2 regions of the Shewanella sp. FJAT-52076 genome follow, and region 2 is predicted to be linked to the other one. Evidence: riboswitches for the same ligand, from Rfam matches in the RefSeq annotation. Region 2 holds a riboswitch; the other holds the start of a gene.
The links. A riboswitch is a leader RNA that binds a small molecule or an ion and turns the genes downstream of it on or off. The one in region 2 is predicted to bind cobalamin.

Region 1 (5,693 bases), 2.1 Mb from region 2:
CCCGCTCTTTAAGCTCAGCGGGGATATCGTCATAAATCGCCAGCTGCCCGGCGTTCACAATGCCCATGTCCATGCCTTCTTTAATGGCATGGTAGAGGAACACGGCGTGGATGGCCTCACGCACAGGGTTGTTGCCACGGAACGAGAAGGACACGTTGGACACGCCGCCGGAAATCATCGCATGGGGCAGGGTGGCCTTGATGTCGCGCACCGCCTCGATAAAGTCCACCGCGTAGTTGTCGTGCTCTTCGATGCCGGTGGCCACGGCAAAAATATTGGGGTCGAAGATAATGTCTTCCGGCGGGAAGCCGACTTTGTCCACCAGAATGCGATAGGCGCGGGTACAGATTTCAATTTTGCGGGCACGGGTGTCGGCCTGGCCGGTTTCATCGAAGGCCATGATGATGGCGGCGGCGCCGTAGCGCTTCACCAAAGTGGCCTGCTCGATAAACTTGTCTTCGCCTTCTTTAAGGGAGATGGAGTTGACGATGCACTTGCCCTGCACGCACTTAAGGCCCGCCTCTATGACTTCCCACTTGGAGGAGTCAATCATGATGGGCACCTTGCTGATCTCAGGCTCCGAGGCCACCAGATTGAGGAAGGTGGTCATCACCTCTTCGCCGTCCAGCATGCCCTCATCCATGTTGATATCGATGATCTGAGCGCCGTTTTCCACCTGATCCCGGGCGACATCCAGCGCGGTCTCGTATTGGCCTTCTTTAATCAGTTTCAAAAACTTGGCTGAGCCTGTGACGTTGGTGCGCTCACCCACGTTTACAAACAGGCTGTCGGCACTGATGGTAAGCGGTTCAAGCCCGGCGAGACGGCAGGCAACCGGGATCTCCGGCAGCTTGCGGGGGGCGTGTTTTTCAACGGCTTCGCGGATAACGCGGATATGATCCGGAGTGGTGCCGCAGCAGCCGCCGACTATGTTCAGCATGCCTTCGATGGCCCACTGGACTATGATGTCGGCCATTTCTTCGGGCGTTTCATCGTAGCCGCCGAACTCGTTTGGCAGGCCCGCATTGGGGTGGGCCGACACATAAGATTCGCTGATGCGGGCAAGTTCTTCCACGTAAGGGCGCAGCTCTTTTGGCCCCAGGGCACAGTTAAGGCCCATGCTGATGGGTTTGATATGGCGCAGCGAGTTATAAAAGGCTTCGGTGGTCTGGCCGGTCAGGGTGCGGCCGGAGGCATCGGTAATGGTGCCGGAGATCATCACCGGCAGGCGCAGACCAACCTCATCAAAAACCGATTCGATGGCAAACAGTGCCGCCTTGGCGTTCAGGGTATCGAAAATGGTTTCCACCATGATGATATCGGCGCCGCCTTCAATCAGAGCGGCGGTGGACTCACGGTAGGCGGCCACCAACTCATCGAAGTGGATATTACGGTAGCCCGGGTCATTCACATCCGGGCTGATGGAGCAGGTGCGGTTGGTGGGGCCAAGTACGCCGGCCACATAGCGGGGGATGCCGGTTTGGGCTTCCACTTCATCGGCCACTTCACGGGCGACGCGGGCACCAACAAGGTTAATCTCGGCCGAGATCGCCTCCATCTCATAGTCGGCCATGGCAACCGTGGTGGCGTTAAAGGTGTTGGTCTCGATGATATCGGCACCGGCCAGCAGATACTCGCGGTGAATGCCCTTGATTATCTCAGGCTGGGTGAGCACCAAGAGGTCGTTATTGCCTTTTACGTCACAGTGCCAGTTGGCGAAGCGGCTGCCGCGATAGTGTTCTTCCTCCAGCTTGTGGCCCTGGATCATGGTTCCCATGGCGCCGTCGAGGATAAGAATACGCTTGGAGAGATCCTCGTTCAGTCGCTGTTGACGGTTGTGGGCAAGCGCCCTGGTCGCCTGGGATAACACTGGAGTTGCCATAAAAAACACCTGCAAAGTACAAAAAAGTGACTGTCCTGTGTAGCCTAAGCCGGGTTGATGCCGCTGAAAAGGTAAAACCGGTACGGCGCCCGCTTAATTTGATTTGGACATTTATACGTATAGACGTCCATAATACGCGAAACTTAGCTTTAGGGGCAAGCGAAGGCTCAGGAGCAAGCGACGCGCCTGGCACCAGCAGTGAGGCCAGCCCCAGGTCTGGGTAAGACCTGAAAGAGGCCGCCACAGGACGCTGATATAAAAACGGGGTAGAGCAAGATGCACAGGCAAGACGCTGACGCTGTGGTGGCTGTGGAAAAGGATAACGCCAAAGCTCATGGGGACTCACTGGACGACAAAAGCCATGTCCAGATGTCACCCCTTGACATTATTTTCTGGCGCCATGGCCAGTGTGAAGATGGCGCCGTGCTGCGGGGACGAAGCGATGCCCAGCCCAGTGAAGGTGCCCTCATCGCCATTGCCGGCAAGGCCCGTGACATGGCGGTACCTGCCCGAATCATCTCATCGCCTTTGCAGCGCTGCGCGCGGCTCGCACAAGCCTTGCAGGCTGAAATCACAGCTGCACACCCCGGGAGTAATCCACCAGACATACTTTTTGAGCCTCTGCTAACCGAGATGGACTTTGGCGTCTGGGATGGGCAGTCCATAGCACTGCTCTGGCAAACCGCTCCAATGGAGGCATGGTGGCAAGACCCCTGGGCCATAACGCCCGAGGGCGGCGAGCCCATGCACGCCTTTGAAGCCAGGGTGGCAGAGGCGCTGCAAGGGCTGCTGGCACAGGCGCCGCTTAATGATGCCGGGCCACTGTGGGTGGTGACCCACGGCGGCGTTATCCGTTGCCTGATGGCCGCTATTTTGGGGGCGGGGCGGGCAGCGGGTTTTTATGGGGCATTGGAGCTGGATTACGGCGCCCGGGTGCACACCCGTTGGTACCGCACAAATGGTGGCTGGCAGGGGCGATTACTCTGGGGCAGCTGAGAATATTGCGCTTCACCCAGTCTTTTGGCCCTTTACCAGGTAGGTGAAAGGTCTGATAATCTGCGGACCGGAGTCACTGCTCCGGCCATAAATGCCAGGGGTGTCGGGGGCCAAGCCAACCCGACATGAAAAGGGAACCGGGGACATACCATAAGGTATCAGCCCGGACTGTGCCCGCAACTGTGTGGGGGAATTCCCCCGAGTCAGGATACCTGCCCCTGTGCTTCTTTTACTTTCCCTGTCCGGGCGGGTTACCCGGTGGAGTGATATGAGCCAAATTGCCATGCCCGTTCCCCAGAGGGAACCCGGGTACCTGTTTAATGGGGTAACACCATGACCCCGGCCATCGAAGTCAGCAACCTCTGCTGGCGGGTAGGGGAGCGGCCGCTGCTGGACGGCGTAAGCTTTGCCCTGTCCGGCAAGGGTATGTATGGGGTTATTGGCCCCAACGGCGCCGGCAAGTCATCCCTGCTGCGCTGCCTGTACCGCTATATTCGCCCGGACAGTGGCAGCATACTGCTCAATGGTCAGGACATTCACCTCTATTCCAGGCGCAGCTTTGCCCGCGCCGTGGCCGTGGTACCCCAGGAATTACCGCCCCTGTTTGATCTCTCCACCGAAGCCGTTGTTGCCATGGGGCTTATCCCCCACAAGGGCTGGCTTGCTGCCGACAGCGCCGCCGACAAGGCCGGCATTGTAGCGGCTCTCGCGGAAGTGGGGCTCGAAGGCTATGGCCGCCAACCCTTTGGCAAGCTGTCCGGTGGTGAAAAACAGCGGGCCCTCATTGCTCGGGCGCTGGTGCAAAAGCCGCAGTTTTTGATCCTGGATGAACCCACGAGCCACCTGGATGTGCGCTTTCAAATCGAAGTGCTGGAACTCCTCAAACGCCTGGATATCTGCGTGATTTGCACCATCCACGACCTGAACCTGGCCAGTGCCCTGTGCGATGAGCTGCTGCTGATGTCCCGTGGCCGCCTGGAAGCCTCGGGCACGCCTGAGGTAGTGCTCACCGAGGCCATGCTCGCCTCTGTATTTGGGGTGTGCACCACGGTAGAGCCTCACCCCCAGCATGGCCGTCCGCTCATCCATTACTACTATGGTTATGATGCACGCACCGCCCCCCAAGGCCGCAAAGAGGTGAGCCTGTGACTGCCCTCAAAGCCCTGTTAACCCCGCTCGGACGCCGGGAGCTGATGGTGCTGGCGCTTATTCTGGCCTGTCTGTTATCGCCGGTACTGGCCAGTATTTTTGGCGCCGTGGACATCGGCTTTCGCGAGGCCATGTCGGTGTACCTGCATGCGCTGATTGGCGAGCGCCCCGCCGATGTGGCCTATCTCGACAGCCGCATTCTGCTGGAGCTGAGGTTGCCGCGTATCCTCCTGGCCTTTGTGTGTGGCGCGGGATTGGCGCTCTCCGGCTGGGCGCTGCAACTGGTGACCCGAAACCCCCTGGCTGACCCTTATCTTTTTGGGATCAGTGCCGGTGCCAGCCTGGGGGCGATTGTGGTACTCAGCCTGGGAATTACCCACGGGGTGCTGCTCGCCATCGGCCTGCCGCTGGGGGCCTTTATCGGTGCCAGTGCCTCTGTGTTGGTGGTGCTCACCCTCAGTGGCTTTGGGCTGCAAAGCCAGGTGGAGCGCATGCTGCTTTCCGGGGTTGCCACCTCCTTTTTATTCGGCGCCCTCGGCAGTTTGCTTCTATATTTTTCAAGCCCCCAGGTGACGGCGTCGGTGATATTCTGGAGCCTGGGCAGCTTTGCCCGCGCCGCATGGGATCTGCTCTGGTTGCCCTGGTTGGTGTTTGGCGCCTTTGTGGGCTTTTTGCTGCTGGTTCGGCGGCAGCTCTTTGCCCTCAGTGCCGGTGATGAAACTGCCCATGCCCTTGGGGTATCCGTTGCCAAACTGCGCATTATCAGTTTGCTGATGTGCTCTTTGATGACAGCCGTGCTGGTAGCCAGCTGCGGTGGCATTGGTTTTGTGGGGCTGATGATCCCCCACATCACCCGATTGCTGTTTCCCGGCAGTCAGTCGCTGCTGATTGTGGCCATGCTGGGTGGACTTTTTATGGTGTGGGTCGATGTGATGACTCGCAGTTTACTGCCGCCACAGGAGCTGCCTGTGGGGGTGATTACTGCTGTGGTTGGCAGTGTGTTTTTCCTGACGCTGCTCTTTGGCCGCAGGAGTGAATAAGGATATCTGATGTTTGATATATCTCCCGTCAGCCGCGAACGGGATGAGCAAATCCAGGCGCGTATCGACGATAAAACCAAGCCAAGGGGCGCCCTGGGGGCGCTCGAACCCCTGGCGGCGCATCTGGCGCGGCTGCTGGGCGATTCGCCGGAAATTAAGCGCCCCGCCATGTTGGTGTTTGCTGCCGACCATGGCATTGCCAGTGCCGGTGTATCCATAGCTCCGCCTGAGGTAACTGCTCAGATGGTCGCCAACTTTGCCAGCGGCGGCGCTGCCATCAATGTATTTTGCCGCCAGCTCGGTTGGCAGCTTGAAATCATCGACGCCGGTATGCTCAGCGCGCCGCCAGGGGAGATGGGTGTGACCGATTGTCGCCTCGGCGCAGGCACAGGCCCCATTCACAAGCGCGCCGCCATGACCCTTGGTCAGGTGGAACATGGCCTCGCCTTTGGCCGTGAACGGGTGCGTGCCCACCACGCCGAAGGCACCAATCTTATTGCTTTGGGGGAAATGGGCATTGGCAATACCTCCAGCGCTGCCGCCGTGATGGCCGCGCTCATGGGGCTTGAGGCCAAAGACTGCGTTGGCCGGGGCACAGGGGTGGATGCAGCCACCCTCAAGCGCAA
Region 2 (5,693 bases):
GGTACTGCCAAAGGATCTGGCAGGCTTACCCATCATCAGCTATCCGGTACCATTGGAACGCCTCGACCTGTTCCGCTTATTTTTGGAGCCTGCCGGCATTGAGCCCGGTGTGCAAAAGAGCTGTGACCTGACTTCGGTGCTGTTTCAACGCATCGCCTGTCAGGATGGTATTGCCGCCCTGCCCAGTTGGTCCATCAGTGAAGCCCAGGGCCTCAGCCTCAGCAGCTTGCGCCTCGGCGCCGAAGGGTTGAAACGTCCTTTATTTGGCGCCTATCGCCGTGGTAGTGCCAATTCCCGCCAAATACAGCGCTATCTTGAATTGGTGGCAGCAGAAGGCCTGGCCCGTCAGCCGCGGTAATGCCATAGCAACACCAGTTTGACGGCTGCAAGCCGTTATTTAGAAAGCATAAAAAACGCCTGCTATTGCAGGCGTTTTTTATAGAGTTCAGTAAATTACAGCGGATTGAGCAGCAAGCCACGCATCGACAACACCCGGCGCAGTACCAGGCCGGCCGAGTTGGGGTTGCGGGTTTGGCGCAGGTTGTGAGCAATCATAAACTCTTCTTTGAGCTCTTCATCGAGGCCGAGTGAGTCAAAGGCTTCCAGCGTCAGGGTTTGCTGTTGGGTATCGATAATTTGCTTGATTATGCCCAGAGGGAATGACTCGTCCGATTCGGCATTGAGATACGCAAAGGCTGTCAGTGCGATCATCTGCCCGAACACACTGAAGAGCGCCAGAGTCTGAACCTCGTCCGGGTCAATATTGTTGCTCACCAGATCTTTGAGGCTATCCACCGCCGATGCGGCAATGCTTTCTGTCAGGCGCCAGTACCCCAGGACCAACTTTTTATAGGGCTGCGGCAGCTCATCGAGGCGTTCTTTCAAATAAAAGCTAAAGGCGTAGCGGTAAATGTTCACCTGCCCCAAACGGATAAGCGCATCCTTGAGACTGCGGTTTTTACTGTTATGGGCGCCCCCCACATGTGCGGTGGTGCTTCGCCACAATAGATGCGCCGCCAGTGCCGGATCGCTGGAGACAATATCAACAACATTACGCACATCACCATCGGCAAGGATAGCCTTCTTCAGTGGAATGAGAATTCCCCTGCGGCCTAATACCTGCTCTTCATTGGCGATGATCGCCCTGATTTGAGAAAAAACCTGATGCTCAAGCTCAGTCATGAAACTAACCTATTTTTGTCCGGGCAATCAAAAAGGGACTCAAGTTTGGCCTTAGCAATAAACCCGCCCTGGCTGTTATTATCGGGGAATTTACCCATAAAATCCTGCCCATGGTCAAGCTGATTTCCGTCCGTTTCAGCAATTTTCAGAAAGCCGCCTCAAAAGGCTCCGCTCTCACTCGCAAGCTGGTAAATTTCTTCCGCCAAAAGCTGATATCCGGCGTCATTTAAATGAACAGTGTCCGATTTCATGGCGCTTTGTGACAGGAGCCGCGGTAGCGTATCCTCAAGCAGTGGCAGGGAAAATTGCTCAGCCAGTTCCTGATACAAGGGTAACGGGGATAAAAACACCTTCCGGTCTGGAACAGCAATCAAAAGCACAGGCACCTGCCTTCCCTGAGCTTCCCTAATCATAGCTTCCAAATTGCGCTTAAGCTGTGCTTTATCCTGATTTCTGAGGATATCATTGCCGCCTTCCAGCAGGATAAGCAGATCCGGTTGGGTTTCATCGAGTAAATCAGCCATTCGTGCCAGCCCTTCGGTGGTTGTTTCACCTGATACCCCGGCGTTAATCACTTCGCAATCGCACAGACGGGAAAGGTGGGCGGGATAATCCATGCCATCACTGGCGCCAACCCCAAAAGTTAAACTGTCACCGAAGGCCAAAACACGGGCGTTTTCCCCCAGAAAAGGCAATCGCGGACCGCCACAGGCCGATAAAAACAGCAGGATAAACAACACTGACAGAATACGCACTTTGTACTCCCCGGACTAATGCGTATGTTATCGCCCAAAAAAAAACCGGACACAAGTCCGGCTTTTCAATTTCAGTGGCTTATCAGTATCTCAGCCCCAACGTCAGGCTCACTTTGCGACCTTCACCGGGATAATACCCATTGCCCCAGTCACTGTAGAAGCCCGAAGCGGCATACGCTTCATCGAACAGGTTATCCAGTCTCAGGGTCGCACTCAGGGCATCCTTACGGAAGCTCACTGCGGCATTGGTCAGCCAAAAGGCATCCATCTGCGCGCCCACATTGGTATTGTCACCTTCAACAAAACGCTCACCCGTGTAGGCAGCATCTACGTAGGCCGACCAATAATCGGCAAACTGAGCTGACACATACATACGGCCACTGTGCTTGGCGACCCAGGACAGCGCTTTGCCATCATTCAGCCCGGCGGTAAATTCAGCATCCGTGTACTGGTAGTCGACGCCCAGGCTGATGGTGTCATTGAGCTGCCAGTCCCAATCCAACATGGCTCCATAACGGCGCGACTCATCGGCGTTGATATTGGCACCCGGGAAATAGCCCCCCACCGGCGTGTCGGCGCTGGGGTCAAACACAATTTCATCTTCCAGGGTTAAACGGTAGAGGCTCAGGCGCAATGCCTGCTCAGCTCCCTGATAGTCCCAGCCAGCTTCATAGCTGCGGCCGGTTTGGGGTCTCAGGCTGTCCTGACTGGTGTAGGCCTGCTCATCCACCTTGGCAAAACGGAAGTTATCTTCGCCGCGCAGGTAGAATCTGTGTCCCTGCACGGGGCGATAATTTAATCCAAGCTCAAGCGCATGGGCGTCATTATCCAGCTTGCCACCCTGGGGAAAGGTATTCTGATCGCGAATATCGTCCTGAACTTCGGCATAACGACCACCCACCACGTAACTCAGTGACTTGGTCAAAGGCACTGATGCCTGGGCAAAAGCCGCCCAGAGCTCCTGGGTGTTGCCGCGCTCCATATAAGCCGAGGTAAATTCTGACTCGCCACGGGACAGGTCCACTCCAGTTACCAACTTAAGTTCGCCCGCCTCTGTCTGGTAGCGGCCAATGGCTTTGGGAGTCAGGCTGATGAGTTGACGCTCGGTTTCACCCACGCCGCCCCAACTGATGTAATTCACCTGGGTATCGCTGGCATCGAGATCGGCAGCTAGGGTCCAATGGTCGGTCAGACTGTGCTCGTATCCCAACCGGCCAGCCTTGGTCAGATTGTGCTGATAGTCGCTGCTGTTGGCGGCATTGGCCTGGCGGGGATTGGCGGCAAGTTCCTCTGCGGTGAGAGAACCTGCGAGTTCACGGTCATCATCGTAATAGGAGGCTTCAGCAAAGAAGCGCTGCCCATCGCCGCGGTATTCAATGCGGCCCAACACAGAGCCGGACTCACTCACGGCATGGTCACGGTAGTTGTCGCTTTTATCGAAGTTGCCACCGACGAAGAGACTCCAGCGTTCATTCAGCGCAGCCGAGAAATCCATGGCAGTGCCAAGGGAGCCGAAACTCCCACCAGTCAGCGAGGCGCCGCCGGTGTTTTCCTGACTGCGCTTGGTAATGATATTGATGACACCGCCAACGGCCTGATCGCCATAGAGCACACCAGCGCTGCCGGAGAGCACTTCAATACGTTCTATCTGACTCAGTGACACAGCATTGAGGCTGGGCGCAGCAATATCGATGTTGTTGAGACGGCGGCCATCCACCAGCACCAGGGTGTTATTGGCCGCCTGGCCAGCACCAAAACCGCGCATGGCGAAGACGGGCCCGGTGCCGCTGTCGCTTATCTGGATGGCACTCTGGCCACGCAGCAATCCGGCAAGATCTTTGGCGCCGCTGAGCACTATGTCGTCGGCAGTAATCACAGCCACGTTGGCGGCGATATTGAGGGGGGTATCAGCCTGACGACCAATGACCACCAGATGTTCATCCACAGGTGATTGCGCTGAGGCGAAAGATGACAGCAGGCTTGCGGCCAGCGCCAATGAAATCAAAGAAGGTTTGGTACCCATTTTCCTTACACTCCATCAAGGGAAACGGGGCATGGGTCATCGACATGCCAAAAGCTGTCGCTGTTGCGGATCTGCCCACCGAAATCCACGACAATACCTGATTTGGGCCGGTCTCCGGACTTAGATGCCAGGCATCATTACCGTTGCGGGGGCAGTGTCGGATTTACACCGACTTCCCGATTCTCCCGCCGATGCGGGCACCCAAAAGGCTGACAATAAAGAGGCCGTCACTCATGGACGGCCGCGCATTATAGACGTCTAAACGTATAAAAGTCTAATACCTTTGTTTCGCACAAGTGGCCGGTCAGTCGAGGCGCAGCGGCAAAACAGAGGCAATAAATTCACTGTGATTGGCAGGGGTAAGCGGAATATTCTGCCCTGCATACACGTCGCCGCGCGTGGATTTATGCATGAGCACCAGTTGCCCGGGGCGGCTTACAACCCGGTAATAACCCACCTCAGCTTCCGGCTTTGAAAAAAATGGGCGCGACTCTTCCATCGATGCGTGCTGATTGGGCATACGGCTACACCCCAGGATGGCGTGAAAGCCGGGATGGCCATCGGTATCAACTTCACCCAACTTTTCGTAGGAGACGTCGCCCTCGCAGCTGCCCTGATATTGTCTGGCGAGGCCATCGAGAAAGGCTTCGGCAGCGGGGGAATCATCACTCAATTTAAAGCTTTGAACACAAATGAGCCCACCCCATTGGTTGAGATTTTCCTGGGCAGGTACAAATTCGGCACTCACCATATCCGCCCTGTTTTCACTGGCGGCCAATTTCCATCCCGAAGGTAATTCAAACGAGAAAGGCGTACCAAAGAGTGAAAGTTCCTGAGTTTGCGCAAGCACACCCGTGGCGGGCAAAAGCCCAATAAGAAGGAGTAAATAGCGGGTCATAATCAGCTTCCGTGAAATATCCTGCCGTAACGTCCTGAAACGGCTTTGAGATATGGGGAGGAAAACCTCCCCACAGACTATCAGGCAAAGGCCTTTGGGTTTTCACCGTAGTCATTCTCGTCCTGACTGTCCTGGCAGTAGAACACTATGAGAATGATGATACCTATGATGGGGATAAGCGCGATAAGCTGCCACCAGCCGCTGCGGCCGGTATCGTGCAAACGACGGGCACCGATGGCAAGTGAAGGCAAAAATACGGCCAATGAATAGAGGGTGCCTACCAGCATGCTGCCAAGGGCCATGTCCACCAGATTCATCCCGATACTGACAATCAGGTTGAACAGAAAGAACATCCAAAACTCTTTGCGACGGGCACGACCTGTGAAGTCTGCGTATTTTTTCCAGGCGCCAATGTAGTATTCCATGGTTTCTCCTTAAAGCCGGGTGACAACACCCAAATTACCGCACAGAGTGCGAATTTGTCCTTATGATTCATTAGCCTGTATCGACAAGCGCAATTACTTTACCACAGCGCCGGGCATTGAGAAGCATGAAAAGCACTTGGGTACTGGCTTCAGATGTAACCACATGGTTATAGTGTCGCTATTTGCCAGCGACAGGGAGACGGCAAATGGCGAAACTCAGCGCAATTCATATCTATCCGGTTAAATCCATGGGCGCTCAGTCACTCAAGCAGGCAAGGGTTTGCCCGGAGGGACTGGCGGGAGACCGACGCTTTATGGTGATAAAACCCAGCGGCGATTTCATCACAGCCCGCACACATCCCGTACTGCAACTGATAACGCCTTTGGGCCAGGACGAAGAGTTTCACGCC

Region 1: linked by a shared signal. The riboswitch ahead of K0H79_RS03845 (ABC transporter ATP-binding protein) and the one ahead of K0H79_RS13790 (TonB-dependent receptor) in region 2 are both predicted to bind cobalamin.

Annotation. Positions count from the first base shown of each region.
Region 1 is NZ_CP080415.1:888,843-894,535, forward strand. It holds gene metH (methionine synthase) at 1-1,882, opposite strand, end outside; gene K0H79_RS03840 (histidine phosphatase family protein) at 2,159-2,878, shown strand; cobalamin riboswitch at 2,960-3,113, shown strand; gene K0H79_RS03845 (ABC transporter ATP-binding protein) at 3,212-4,027, shown strand; gene K0H79_RS03850 (iron ABC transporter permease) at 4,072-5,067, shown strand; gene cobT (nicotinate-nucleotide--dimethylbenzimidazole phosphoribosyltransferase) at 5,077-5,693, shown strand, end outside.
Region 2 is NZ_CP080415.1:3,136,776-3,142,468, forward strand. It holds gene K0H79_RS13775 (LysR family transcriptional regulator) at 1-358, shown strand, start outside; gene K0H79_RS13780 (HDOD domain-containing protein) at 454-1,182, opposite strand; gene K0H79_RS13785 (GDSL-type esterase/lipase family protein) at 1,341-1,937, opposite strand; gene K0H79_RS13790 (TonB-dependent receptor) at 2,020-3,960, opposite strand; cobalamin riboswitch at 4,048-4,180, opposite strand; gene K0H79_RS13795 (hypothetical protein) at 4,265-4,858, opposite strand; gene K0H79_RS13800 (DUF805 domain-containing protein) at 4,939-5,283, opposite strand; gene K0H79_RS13805 (hybrid-cluster NAD(P)-dependent oxidoreductase) at 5,490-5,693, shown strand, end outside.